One region of the Micromonospora sp. NPDC002296 genome, then DNA from elsewhere that is predicted to be linked to it. Evidence: predicted binding sites of a transcription regulator. Region 1 holds the regulator's gene; the other holds the start of a gene.
What was found. The regulator HspR, encoded in region 1, represses chaperone genes until heat shock. The targets are predictions, from matches to a motif close to TTGAGTNNNNNNNACTCAA.
Positions count from the first base shown of each region.

Region 1 (5,480 bases):
CGTCATCGCCGGGCTCGCCGTCGCCGCCGGCAGCGTCGAGCCGAAGCTGGCCGCGCTGGCCACGGCGTACGTGCTGATCACCGTGGTGACCGGGCCGATGCTGGCCCGACTGCCGGACTTCGCATGGTTCAAGACCTGGCTGCGGCAGCGGGCCCTCCGCCAGCGCACTGAGCCGCTGGTCAGCGCCGACTGATCCGCGACCCGGAACGGGTCGGGTCGGCCGTACGGCTGACCCGACCCGTTCCATCGGTTGTCGAATTCGTGCCGCGGAGCCCTTCCGCTGGTCGGCGACCCCGGCTACCGTTCGCCCCAGCAGCCAGTCCGCGGCGGGCCGGTCCCCTCGCGTACGCAAGCGGAAGGTTGGCCGGTGAGCGTGCAGGAGTCGACCTTCCGCGGCTTCGCGAACCCCGTCGACCCCTCTCCAGCGGAGCTGAGGGCGTGGGCCTACCAACCGGACTCCGTGCCGCTGACCTCGATGCCCCAGGACTGGGACCTGCTGGTCGCCGGGGACCACCTCGTGCAGACGCTCTTCGAGCTGGCGATGGACCCGGCCTGCCCGGCCCGCCGGTTCGCGCTGCACTGCCTCTACATCTACGCCGCCGACAGCATCCGGACGAACTTCCGCGCCCATCCCAAGCGGCGCTTCCGCAAGCTGGTCGAGCAGGCGGAACGGGCCGGCGACGAGCTGATGCACAACTGGGCGCACAACAGCCGGGTGCTGCTGGCCCGTCCGAACCTGTTCGCCTACCGGGACTGGTGCGAGGGCGGTCTGGTCCGGGAGAACCGCCGCATCGGCTGAGCCGCACGCGTCCCGGGCACGCGAACGGGCCGGGTTCCCCCGTGGAACCCGGCCCGCACGTCGGCGTACCGGCCGTCAGGCGGCCGACCCGCCGCGCCCTTCGCCCCGCTGGTCGCGCCGCACGTCGGCCCGCCCCTGGTCGACGCCGTGGTCGACCTGGTCGGCGAACCGGCCGTCCTTGATCCTGTCGGTGAACCGACTCTCGGTGATCTTGTTGAACTGCTCCCGGGCGGACTTCGCGATCCGGTCGAGCCGCGCCTCCGCCTGCTGCGCCACCTTCTTGGCCGGTTCCGACATGGTCCCCCCTCGCCGGTGCGGTGGTTCCAGCGGTGCCTCTGGCCCGAATTGAGCGGATAGGGCCTGATTCACAGGTTAACGGAACGGCCCGGTCCGCGCCGGGATACCCGGGAAGCGGACCGGGCCGGTGGAACGGTCCGGAGCTGTGGAACTGTGCGGTCAGCGGTCGCGGCGCGGGCGCCAGACCACCAGAGCGGTGGACGTGCGGGTGGTGGGCACCAGGTCCCGACCGGGAAACCGGGCCAGCGACTCCAGCTCGGCCACCCGGCGGTACGCGGCGTCGAGCTCCGCCTCCATCCGGGCGATCCGCTGCTGCGCATGCTCCAGCAGGCGCTCCAGGCCGATGATCCGCTTGACCCCGGCCAGGTTGACCCCCTCGTCCTGGCTGAGCCGCTGCACCTCGCGCAGCAGCACCACGTCCCGGACGCTGTAGCGGCGCCCTCCACCGGCCGCCCGGCCGGCCTGCACCAGGCCGAGCCGGTCGTACTGGCGCAGCGTCTGCGGATGCATCCCCGCCATCCGCGCCGCCACCGAGATCATCAGGACCTTGGCCTCGTAGGCAGGGTCATCCGAGCCGGTGAACTCTCCCACCATCCCCGCTCACCTCCGCACGCACTCCAGCAGGCTCAACTGAATCGACGCACCCGGGCGTCGAGATGTTCCCGGGCGGCCGGCGGGGACTGCTCGGCGAACGCCTCCAGCGCCGCCCGCGCCTCGTCGGACACCCGTGCCGGCACCACCACGTCCAGCGTGACCAGAAGGTCGCCGGCCCGGCCGTCCCTGCGTACCACGCCCTTGCCCCGGGCCCGCAGCACCCGGCCGCCCGGCGTGCCCGGCGGCACCCGCAGGGTCACCGTGCCGTCGAGCGTGGGGACCCGGAGGTCCGTACCGAACACGGCCTCCGGGAAGGTGATCTGCACGGTCAGCGTCAGGTCGTCCCCGGTACGCCCGAACAGATCGTCCGGCCGGACCTTCACGTGCACGAACAGGTCGCCGGCCGGGCCGCCGCGCTCGCCCGGCTCGCCGCGCCCGGCCAGCCGGATCCGCTGCCCGTCGGCCACCCCGGCGGGGAAGCGGACGTTCAGCGTGCGGGTCTTGGTGACCCCGCCGGTGCCGTGGCACTCCGGGCACTTCTCCTCGACGACCGTGCCCACGCCCTGGCAGTTGCGACACGGCTCGGAGAGGCTGAACGACCCCTGGTTCCGGGTGGTCACCCCGGCGCCGTGGCAGACCTGGCAGGTCACCGGCTGGGTGCCGGGCTTCGCCCCGCTGCCGTGGCAGGTGTCGCAGATCCCGGGCGCGCGCAGGGTCAGCGGGAGGGTCACCCCGCGTACCGCGTCGTCGAAGTCGAGCGCCACCTCGGTCTCGATGTCCCGGCCCTTGGCGGGGCCGCGCGGACGGGACGGGCCACCGGCTGCCCCGCCGCCCGAGAAGATCGAACTGAACAGGTCCTGGAAGCCGGCCCCGCCGAAGCGACGGTCACCGCCGCCGGCCGCGCCGCCGAACATGTCCGAGACGTCGAACGGCTGCCCACCGGGCCCGCCCGCTCCCCGGGCGTTGCGCCGGAAGGCGCCCGAGCCGAACAGCGAGCGCATCTCGTCGTACTCGCGGCGCTTGGCCTCGTCGCCGAGCACCGCGTACGCCTCGGAGACAGCCTTGAACCGCTCCTCGGCCTGTGGTTCGCCGGGGTTGTGGTCCGGGTGCGACTCCCGGGCCAGCTTTCGGTACGACTTCTTGATCTCGTCCGGGGAGGCGGACTTCTGCACGCCCAGCGTGGCGTAGTAGTCCTTCTCGATCCAGTCCTTGGAACTCACCGGTCCACCCCCTTCCACGGGACGTATCCCGGACGTCCCGCCCGCCCGGTGCGGGCGGGCGGGACGGCGCGGGTCGGCACTACTCCGGGTCGGCGACCGCGACCATGGCCGGCCGCAGCAACCGTTCGCCGAGCTGATAGCCCCGGCGCATGACCTGTACGCAGGTCGGTTCGGTCACGTCGGCGGAGGTTTGGTGGGCAACCGCCTCGTGTCGGGTCGGGTCGAACGGGTCGCCCTGCTCGCCGAACGCGTTCAGGCCGAACCTGCCCAGCGCGGTGGTGAGCTGCTCGGCCACCGAACCGAACGGGCCCACCAGATCACCGTGCTCGCGGGCCCGGTCCAGGTCGTCCAGGATCGGCAGCAGCGCGGCGAGCACCGAGCCGGTCGCCTGCTCCTGGACCAGGCTGCGGTCCCGGTCCACCCGCTTGCGGTAGTTGGCGTACTCCGCCGTGACCCGCTGGAGGTCCCGGGTCCGCTCGTCGAGCTCGGCCCGCAGCCCCTCCGACTCCGCGCCGGGCGGCGCGCCGGTGGCCTGGGTGCCGCTCTCCACCGGCTGCGCCGGGGCGTCGACCACGGGCGGCCCGTCCACGGAGGCGGCCTCGACCTCGATCTCGTCGACCACGACCTCGGCGTCGGCGACCAGCCCCTCCGCCGGGACGTCCGCCCCGGCGTCGGTGGCGGCAGGCTCCTCCGACGTGTTGATCTTGCGGTTGTCACGGATGACGACCCGCGGCTGCTCGCCGGCGGACTGCCCGGCGGTCGCGGAGCCACCCGGCGCCGACCCGGTGGAGCCCGGGTCGGCGGCTCGTGGCTTCTCCGTCATGGGTTACCTCATCCCTCTGCCGTGAGTACGTGTCCGAGGCGGATCGTCACTTCTTGTCCTCGTCCACGATCTCCGCGTCGACCACGTCGTCGGCGCCGCCGGCCTGCGCGCCGCCGGTCGCCCCGGTCCCCGCGCCCGCCGCGCCCGCCGCACCCGGCTGCTGGCCCGGCTCGGCCTGATCGGCCTGCTGAGACGCGTAAAGCAGCGAGCCGGCCTGCTGGGAGACCTGCGCGAGCCGCTCGTGGGCAGCCTTGATCTTCTCGATGTCCTGGCCGCCGAGCGCGCCGCGCAGCTCGCCGAGGGCCTCGGTGAGCTGCTCCCGGTTCTCGGCCGGCAGCTTGTCACCGCTCTCGGCGAGGAACTTCTCGGTCTGCCACTGGAGCGCCTCGGCGAGGTTGCGGGTCTCCGCCTCCTCGCGACGACGCTTGTCGTCGTCGGCGTGCTCCTCGGCGTCCCGGCGCATCCGCTCGATGTCGTCCTTCGGCAGCGAGGAGCCACCGGTGATCGTCATCTTCTGTTCCTTGCCGGTGCCCAGGTCCTTCGCGTGCACGTTCACGATGCCGTTGGCGTCGATGTCGAACGTGACCTCGACCTGCGGCACGCCGCGCGGCGCGGGCGGGAGGCCGGTCAGCTCGAAGGTGCCGAGCTTCTTGTTGTAGGCCGCGATCTCCCGCTCGCCCTGGAACACCTGGATCAGCACCGACGGCTGGTTGTCGTCGGCCGTGGTGAAGACCTCGGAGCGCTTGCTCGGGATGGTGGTGTTGCGCTCGATGAGCTTGGTGAAGATGCCGCCCTTGGTCTCGATACCCAGGCTCAGCGGGGTCACGTCGAGCAGCAGGACGTCCTTGACCTCGCCCTTGAGCACGCCCGCCTGGAGTGCGGCGCCGACGGCGACGACCTCGTCCGGGTTGACGCCCTTGTTCGGGTCGCGGCCGGTGAGCTGCTTGACCAGGTCGGTCACGGCCGGCATCCGGGTCGAGCCGCCGACCAGGATCACGTGCTCGACGTCGGCGACCTTGATGCCGGCGTCCTTCACGGCCTGCTCGAACGGGCCCTTGCAGCGGTCCAGCAGGTCCTGCGTCATCCGCTGGAACTCGGCGCGGCTGAGTGTCACGTCCAGGTGCAGCGGGCCCGCCGCGCCGGCGGTGATGTACGGCAGGTTGATGTTGCTGGTGGTGGCCGCCGACAGCTCGATCTTGGCCTTCTCGGCCGCCTCGCGGAGCCGCTGGAGGGCCATCTTGTCCTGGGCCAGGTCGATGCCGTGCTCGCCCCGGAAGGTCTTCACCAGGTGGTCGATGATCCGCTGGTCCCAGTCGTCGCCACCGAGCTGGTTGTCACCGCTGGTGGACTTGACCTCGACGACGCCCTCGGCCAGCTCCAGCAGCGAGACGTCGAAGGTGCCGCCGCCGAGGTCGAAGACCAGGACGGTCTGCTCCTTGGAGCCCTTGTCCAGCCCGTACGCCAGGGCGGCGGCGGTCGGCTCGTTGACGATCCGCAGCACGTTGAAGCCGGCGATCTCGCCGGCCTCCTTGGTGGCCTGGCGCTGGCTGTCGTTGAAGTAGGCCGGGACGGTGATCACCGCGTCGGTGATCTGCTCGCCCAGGTACGCCTCGGCGTCCCGCTTGAGCTTCATCAGCGTCCGGGCTGAGATCTCCTGCGGGGTGTACTTCTTGCCGTCGATGTCGACGGTCCAGTTGGTGCCGACCTCCCGCTTGACCGACCGGATGGTCCGGTCCGGGTTCGTCAC
Region 1 is NZ_JBEOWQ010000001.1:302,121-307,600, reverse strand. It holds gene ABT023_RS01440 (cation:proton antiporter) at 1-193, shown strand, start outside; gene ABT023_RS01435 (hypothetical protein) at 368-799, shown strand; gene ABT023_RS01430 (hypothetical protein) at 875-1,096, opposite strand; gene ABT023_RS01425 (heat shock protein transcriptional repressor HspR) at 1,256-1,690, opposite strand; gene dnaJ (molecular chaperone DnaJ) at 1,723-2,910, opposite strand; gene grpE (nucleotide exchange factor GrpE) at 2,990-3,733, opposite strand; gene dnaK (molecular chaperone DnaK) at 3,780-5,480, opposite strand, start outside.

Region 2 (5,480 bases), on a different contig from region 1:
CCGCCTCGCCGCGCGCCTCGCCGGGTGTCGCGGGCAGATCACGCACCCGGGCCAGCACGTCGTCCACGGTTGCGCGGACCGCGTCGGGCAGCCGGTCGGCGAGCCGGTCGCGCAGCCGCAGCACCTCGTGCAACGCCTCGTCGCGGCGGAAACCCCACCGGCCGTCGAAGAGCCGGCCGGCCTCCAGCGTGGCCGCCGGCTCCACCTCCGCCCGGTCGTACGCGACCAGCGTCGCGCCGAACCGGGGGGTCAGGGCGAGCACGCTCCACTCCCGCGCCAGGTCCTCGGTCTCCTCCAGGGCCACCCCGTACGCGCCGTCGGGCAGCCCCGAAGGACGCTGCCCGACCACGCCGACCACCGTCACCGCCCCCGAGGCGGCGATCCGCTCGTAGACCGCCCGTTCCCGCTCGAAGTACGGCATCCGTTGGAAGAGCGCGACGACCACCAGCGGCCCGTCCTCGGCGATGGCCAGGGCGGCGCTCTCGATGGCGTGGGAGACGGCGACGAGGCTGCGCTTGGTCATGAGTTCCGGGGGCCGTCCACTGTGCAGCACCCGCTGAGCCTAGAGAACCGGACCGCGGAGCGCTTCCGCCGGCCCCGCCCAGCCGGCGCCGCGGCGAGGCGTCCGGGCGGCGTGCCCGGGCCGACCGGCGGCCGGGCGCGGGCCGCACCGGCGAGGTGGAAACCATGATCGACGGCCTAGACTCGGCCGGTTGACGGCCCGACGGATGGACAAGGTGGATGACGAGCACCGGTAGTGAAGGCGGCTCCCTGCTGCGCCCCGTCGCGGCGTCGACCGGCCGTGGTCCGGTCCTCGCCCGGGGCGGCCAGGTGGTGTACGCGGCCCGGCGGCTCGGCGAACTGCTGCACGGCCGTCCGCCGGGGGTAACCGGCCACCAGTGGAGCTCGGCCGGCCGGGAGTGTCTCGACCACGTGGTCTGCGCCGCTCCTACGGGCCGTCCGCTGTTCGCCGTCGAGGTCGGGCCGCCGGTGCCGCCCGGGTCGGCGGCCCGGCGCGCCGAACGGATGAAGGACGCCGTGTGCGCGGCGGTCGGCCTGGCGGTGCTGCGGATCGCCTCGCCCACCCTGCGCGCCGCCGACCACGGCCGGCGGATCGTCGAGTACGTCATCGACGCGCGCGCCTACGCCGACGCCGTCCGGCCGGACCCGGGGCACACCATGCCCGGGGATGCCACGCCGGTCGCCTTCCGGGACATCGTCGGCCGGTTGCCGGACGGGCGCAGCGGACACGTCAACGACCTCGGCGCCCTGGCCCGGGCGGCAGCCGTCGAGGCCTACGTCTCCCGTCGGCTGGTCGATCCGATCGTCCGGGGCCTGCACGTGCGCTGGGCGGACGGCCCGGCCGAGGGCTGGAGCTGGGTCGAGGTGCGGCCCGGCCGGTGCCTGGTGGAACGGGTGCGGGTGTGGGAACACCGGCTCTCCTGCGGGGTGGACCCGGGGCGGCTCGCCGAGGACCTCGCCGCCGTGGCGGTGGGCGAGCGGCTGCGTGGCCTCGACGGCGGCGAGCCGGAGCTGGTCGCCCGCGAGCAGTTCGACGGGGACATCCGCCGGCTGCGGGCGCGCCGTGACGAAATGCGGAACGGCTTTGCATTCGACCACCTCTGCGCGGACTGACGCCCCCTGGAACGGCGTCGTCGGCCGGTCGTCCCCGCGCGGGCTGATGCCCTATGGGACGGCCGTCGGCAGGGCGCCGTTGGGCGACCGTACGACCATTGGAACGGCGGTGGGCCGGCCACCGGTGACGTGACCGAGCGTCCCGGTCACCGTTCGGCGGGGCGGTCGCTCCGCAGAATTCCCATATCCGGTTGAACCTCGCGCCACGGCGCCGTACTCCAGCGGGGAATGGACGGGATCTTCACTCCACCGAGCCTGCGGGCGTGGTCGACGGTGCGGAAAGAACCCCATCGACCATCGACATGCGCCCGCACGTCGTAGTGACCCTCACCGGCGTCCCACCAGAATTGATCGGTCCGCCGGGCCACGTGGCGGCTACCGGATCGAGGGGAGAGTAATTCGACGCGAACCCACCCGGGCGTCGGCAGATCCCAGGTCGCCCGGGGGCCGATCACCCCCGGGCGACCCCGTCGCGCGGTTCGAGCACCGGCGGCCTGCGAGGCCGGACCGGTGGACGTGGGACGCGGGGCGGCGCGCAGGTGGCCGTCATCTCGGCGGACCGGCACGGCAGGGAGAGCGGACGCTGGTCGGCGCGTGGGGACGGCCCTCACCGGCACCGGCCTGAGTCGGCCGGCGCCGTGGGAAATGCGACCGGAAAGGGGCCGGTGGGTGCCGGCCTCCACGGCGCGACCCGGGTCCCCCGGATCACGGCGCCGCCTCCGGATCAGCGGTTTTTGTAGGCCTCGACGACCGACACCGGGATGCGCCCGCGGTCGGAAATCTCGTGGCCGTTGTTGGCGGCCCATTCCCGGATGGCCCGGTTCTGCTCGCGGTCCATTCCGGAGACCGGGGCCCTTCCCGGGCGGCGGGCGGTCCGGCCGGTCTCGACCGGGCCTCGACCGATGCGCCGGCCGGCGTTGATGTAGGGGTCGAGTGCTTTGCGCAGGGTGCCGGCGTTCTCGTCGGAGACATCGATGGTGTACGCCACGCCGTCCAGGCTGAACTCGACGGTCCGATCCGCCTTCCCGCCGTCGAGGTCATCAGTCAGAACGGTGATTACTTTCCGAGCCATCGCCAATTACTCCTTGTGTGGGGCGGGGTGTGCTAAGAGTTTGACGTATCAACTGGCAATTCCGCAAGAATATGCCCGGTTCTGCATTCGGCGAGTCGAGTTACGCGGGATGGAATCCCGCTCGGCCGGTGGAATTTGCCGGTGCCGCGCAAGCGGTTGAGCAGGCCCGGGGCGCCGCGGGGAGGGCCGATCGATTCGGTCCGACACCCGTGACCGGCGCGGCGGTGTTGTCGTCATCCGCCACGCCTTCCCTTCGGCGGCGGGCGGTTTCCCGAAGATCGCGCCGGCACCGGCACCGGCCCCGATCAGGCGCGGGGATTGCCGTCGCTCCTCGTCGGACGCCCCCGGTCGGCGAGGGAGACCCGCTCCCGGCCCCTGTGCCGGGCCGCCTCCGAAGGACCGCAGGAGTGGCCTGAATCACGCTTCGGAACAAGGGGAACGCTCGGTTACTTGAGTGAGGCAGGCTCAACCCAACGCGATAGCAGGTGTTCGATGGCAACTCTCCCGGTACTTCCGCTGACCGACGCCGTCCTGCTGCCGGGCATGGTCATCCCGGTGACCCTCGACCCGACCACCCAGGCCGCCGTCGACGCGGCCCGCGCCACCGGCGACGAGCAACTCCTCGCCGTGCCCCGCATCGACGGCGAGTACGGCCCCGTCGGCACGGTCGCCACCATCGAGAAGGTGGGCCGACTGCCCAGCGGCGAGCCGGCCGCCGTGGTCCGGGGGCTGTCCCGGGCACGGATCGGCTCCGGCGTCCCCGGACCCGGCGCCGCCCTCTGGGTCGAGGCCACCGAACTGCCCGAACCCGCCCCCACCGGCCGGGCCCGGGACCTCGCCCGCGAGTACCGCGCCCTGATGACGTCCGTGCTCCAGCAGCGCGGCGCGTGGCAGGTCATCGACGCCATGGAGCGGATGACCGACCTCTCCGAGCTGGCCGACGCGGCCGGCTACGCGCCCTGGCTCACGCTGGCGCAGAAGGCCGAACTGCTCGCCGCGCCGGACGTCACCGCCCGGCTGGAACTTCTCGTCGGCTGGGTGAAGGACCACCTGGCCGAGCAGGAGGTCACCGAGCAGATCAACAGCGACGTACGCGAGGGGCTGGAGAAGTCCCAACGCGAGTTCCTGCTCCGCCAGCAGCTCGCCGCCATCCGCAAGGAGCTCGGCGAGGACGAGCCGGACGGCTCCGCCGACTACCGGGGCCGGGTCGAGTCCGCCGAGCTGCCCGAGAAGGTCCGCGAGGCGGCGCTGCGTGAGGTCGGCAAGCTGGAGCGGGCCAGCGACGCCTCCCCGGAGGCGGGTTGGATCCGCACCTGGCTGGACACGGTGCTGGAGATGCCGTGGACCACGCGTACCGAGGACAACACCGACCTGGCCGCCGCCCGGGCCGTGCTCGACGCCGACCACGCGGGCCTCGCCGACGTCAAGGACCGCATCCTGGAGTACCTCGCGGTGCGCAACCGCCGGGCCGAGCGCAACCTCGGCGTGGTCGGCGGGCGTGGCTCCGGCGCGGTGCTCGCCCTCGCCGGCCCTCCCGGCGTCGGCAAGACCAGCCTCGGCGAGTCCGTCGCCCGGGCGCTCGGCCGCAACTTCGTCCGGGTCTCCCTGGGTGGCGTCCGCGACGAGGCGGAGATCCGGGGCCACCGCCGCACGTACGTCGGCGCGTTGCCCGGCCGGATCGTCCGTGCGCTGCGCGAGGCCGGCTCGATGAACCCGGTCGTGCTCCTCGACGAGGTCGACAAGCTCGCGGTCGGCTACGCCGGCGACCCGGCCGCCGCCCTGCTGGAGGTGCTCGACCCGGCGCAGAACCACACCTTCCGCGACCACTACCTGGAGGTCGACCTCGACCTGTCCGACGTGCTGTTCCTGGCCACCGCCAACGTGGTGGAGACCATCCCGGGCCCGCTGCTGGACCGGATGGAGCTGGTCACCCTGGACGGCTACACCGAGGACGAGAAGGTCGCCATCGCCCGCGACCACCTGCTGCCCCGGCAGCGGGAGCGGGCCGGCCTGACCGCCGAGGAGGTCACGGTCACCGACGACGCGCTCGCCCGGATCGCGGGGGAGCACACCCGGGAGGCCGGCGTCCGGCAGCTGGAGCGGGCGCTGGCGAAGATCCTGCGCAAGGTCGCGGTCGTCCTGGCGACCGATCCGACGCCCGTCCGGGTGAACACCGACAATCTGGCCCGCTACCTCGGCCGGCCCAGGTTCACCCCCGAGTCGGCGGAGCGGACGGCGGTGCCCGGCGTGTCCACCGGCCTCGCGGTCACCGGCGCGGGCGGGGACGTGCTCTTCATCGAGGCCACCAGCATGGAGGGTGAGCCGGGGCTGACCCTCACCGGCCAGCTCGGCGACGTGATGAAGGAGTCCGCGCACATCGCGCTGTCGTACCTGCGCTCCAACGGGCGCCGGCTCGGCATCGACCCGAACTCCCTCGCCGGGCGGCGGATCCACCTGCACGTTCCGGCGGGCGCGGTGCCCAAGGACGGGCCGAGCGCCGGCATCACGATGGTGACGGCGCTGGCGTCGCTGGTGACCGGCCGGCCGGTGCGGCCCGAGTTCGGGATGACCGGCGAGGTGACGCTCTCCGGCCGGGTGCTCCCCATCGGAGGGGTGAAGCAGAAGCTGCTCGCCGCGCACCGGGCCGGCCTGACCGAGGTGATCATCCCGGCCCGCAACGAGCCGGACCTGGACGACCTGCCCGCCGAGGTACGGGAGGCGCTGACCGTGCACACCCTCGCCGACGTCGCCGACGTGCTCGCCCTTGCGTTGC
Region 2 is NZ_JBEOWQ010000028.1:37,146-42,625, forward strand. It holds gene ABT023_RS20750 (DICT sensory domain-containing protein) at 1-553, opposite strand, end outside; gene ABT023_RS20755 (PDDEXK family nuclease) at 742-1,635, shown strand; gene ABT023_RS20760 (histone-like nucleoid-structuring protein Lsr2) at 2,360-2,707, opposite strand; gene lon (endopeptidase La) at 3,200-5,480, shown strand, end outside.
Region 2: a site for HspR is predicted at 3,158-3,176, ahead of lon (endopeptidase La). Genes of this name have one in related genera too.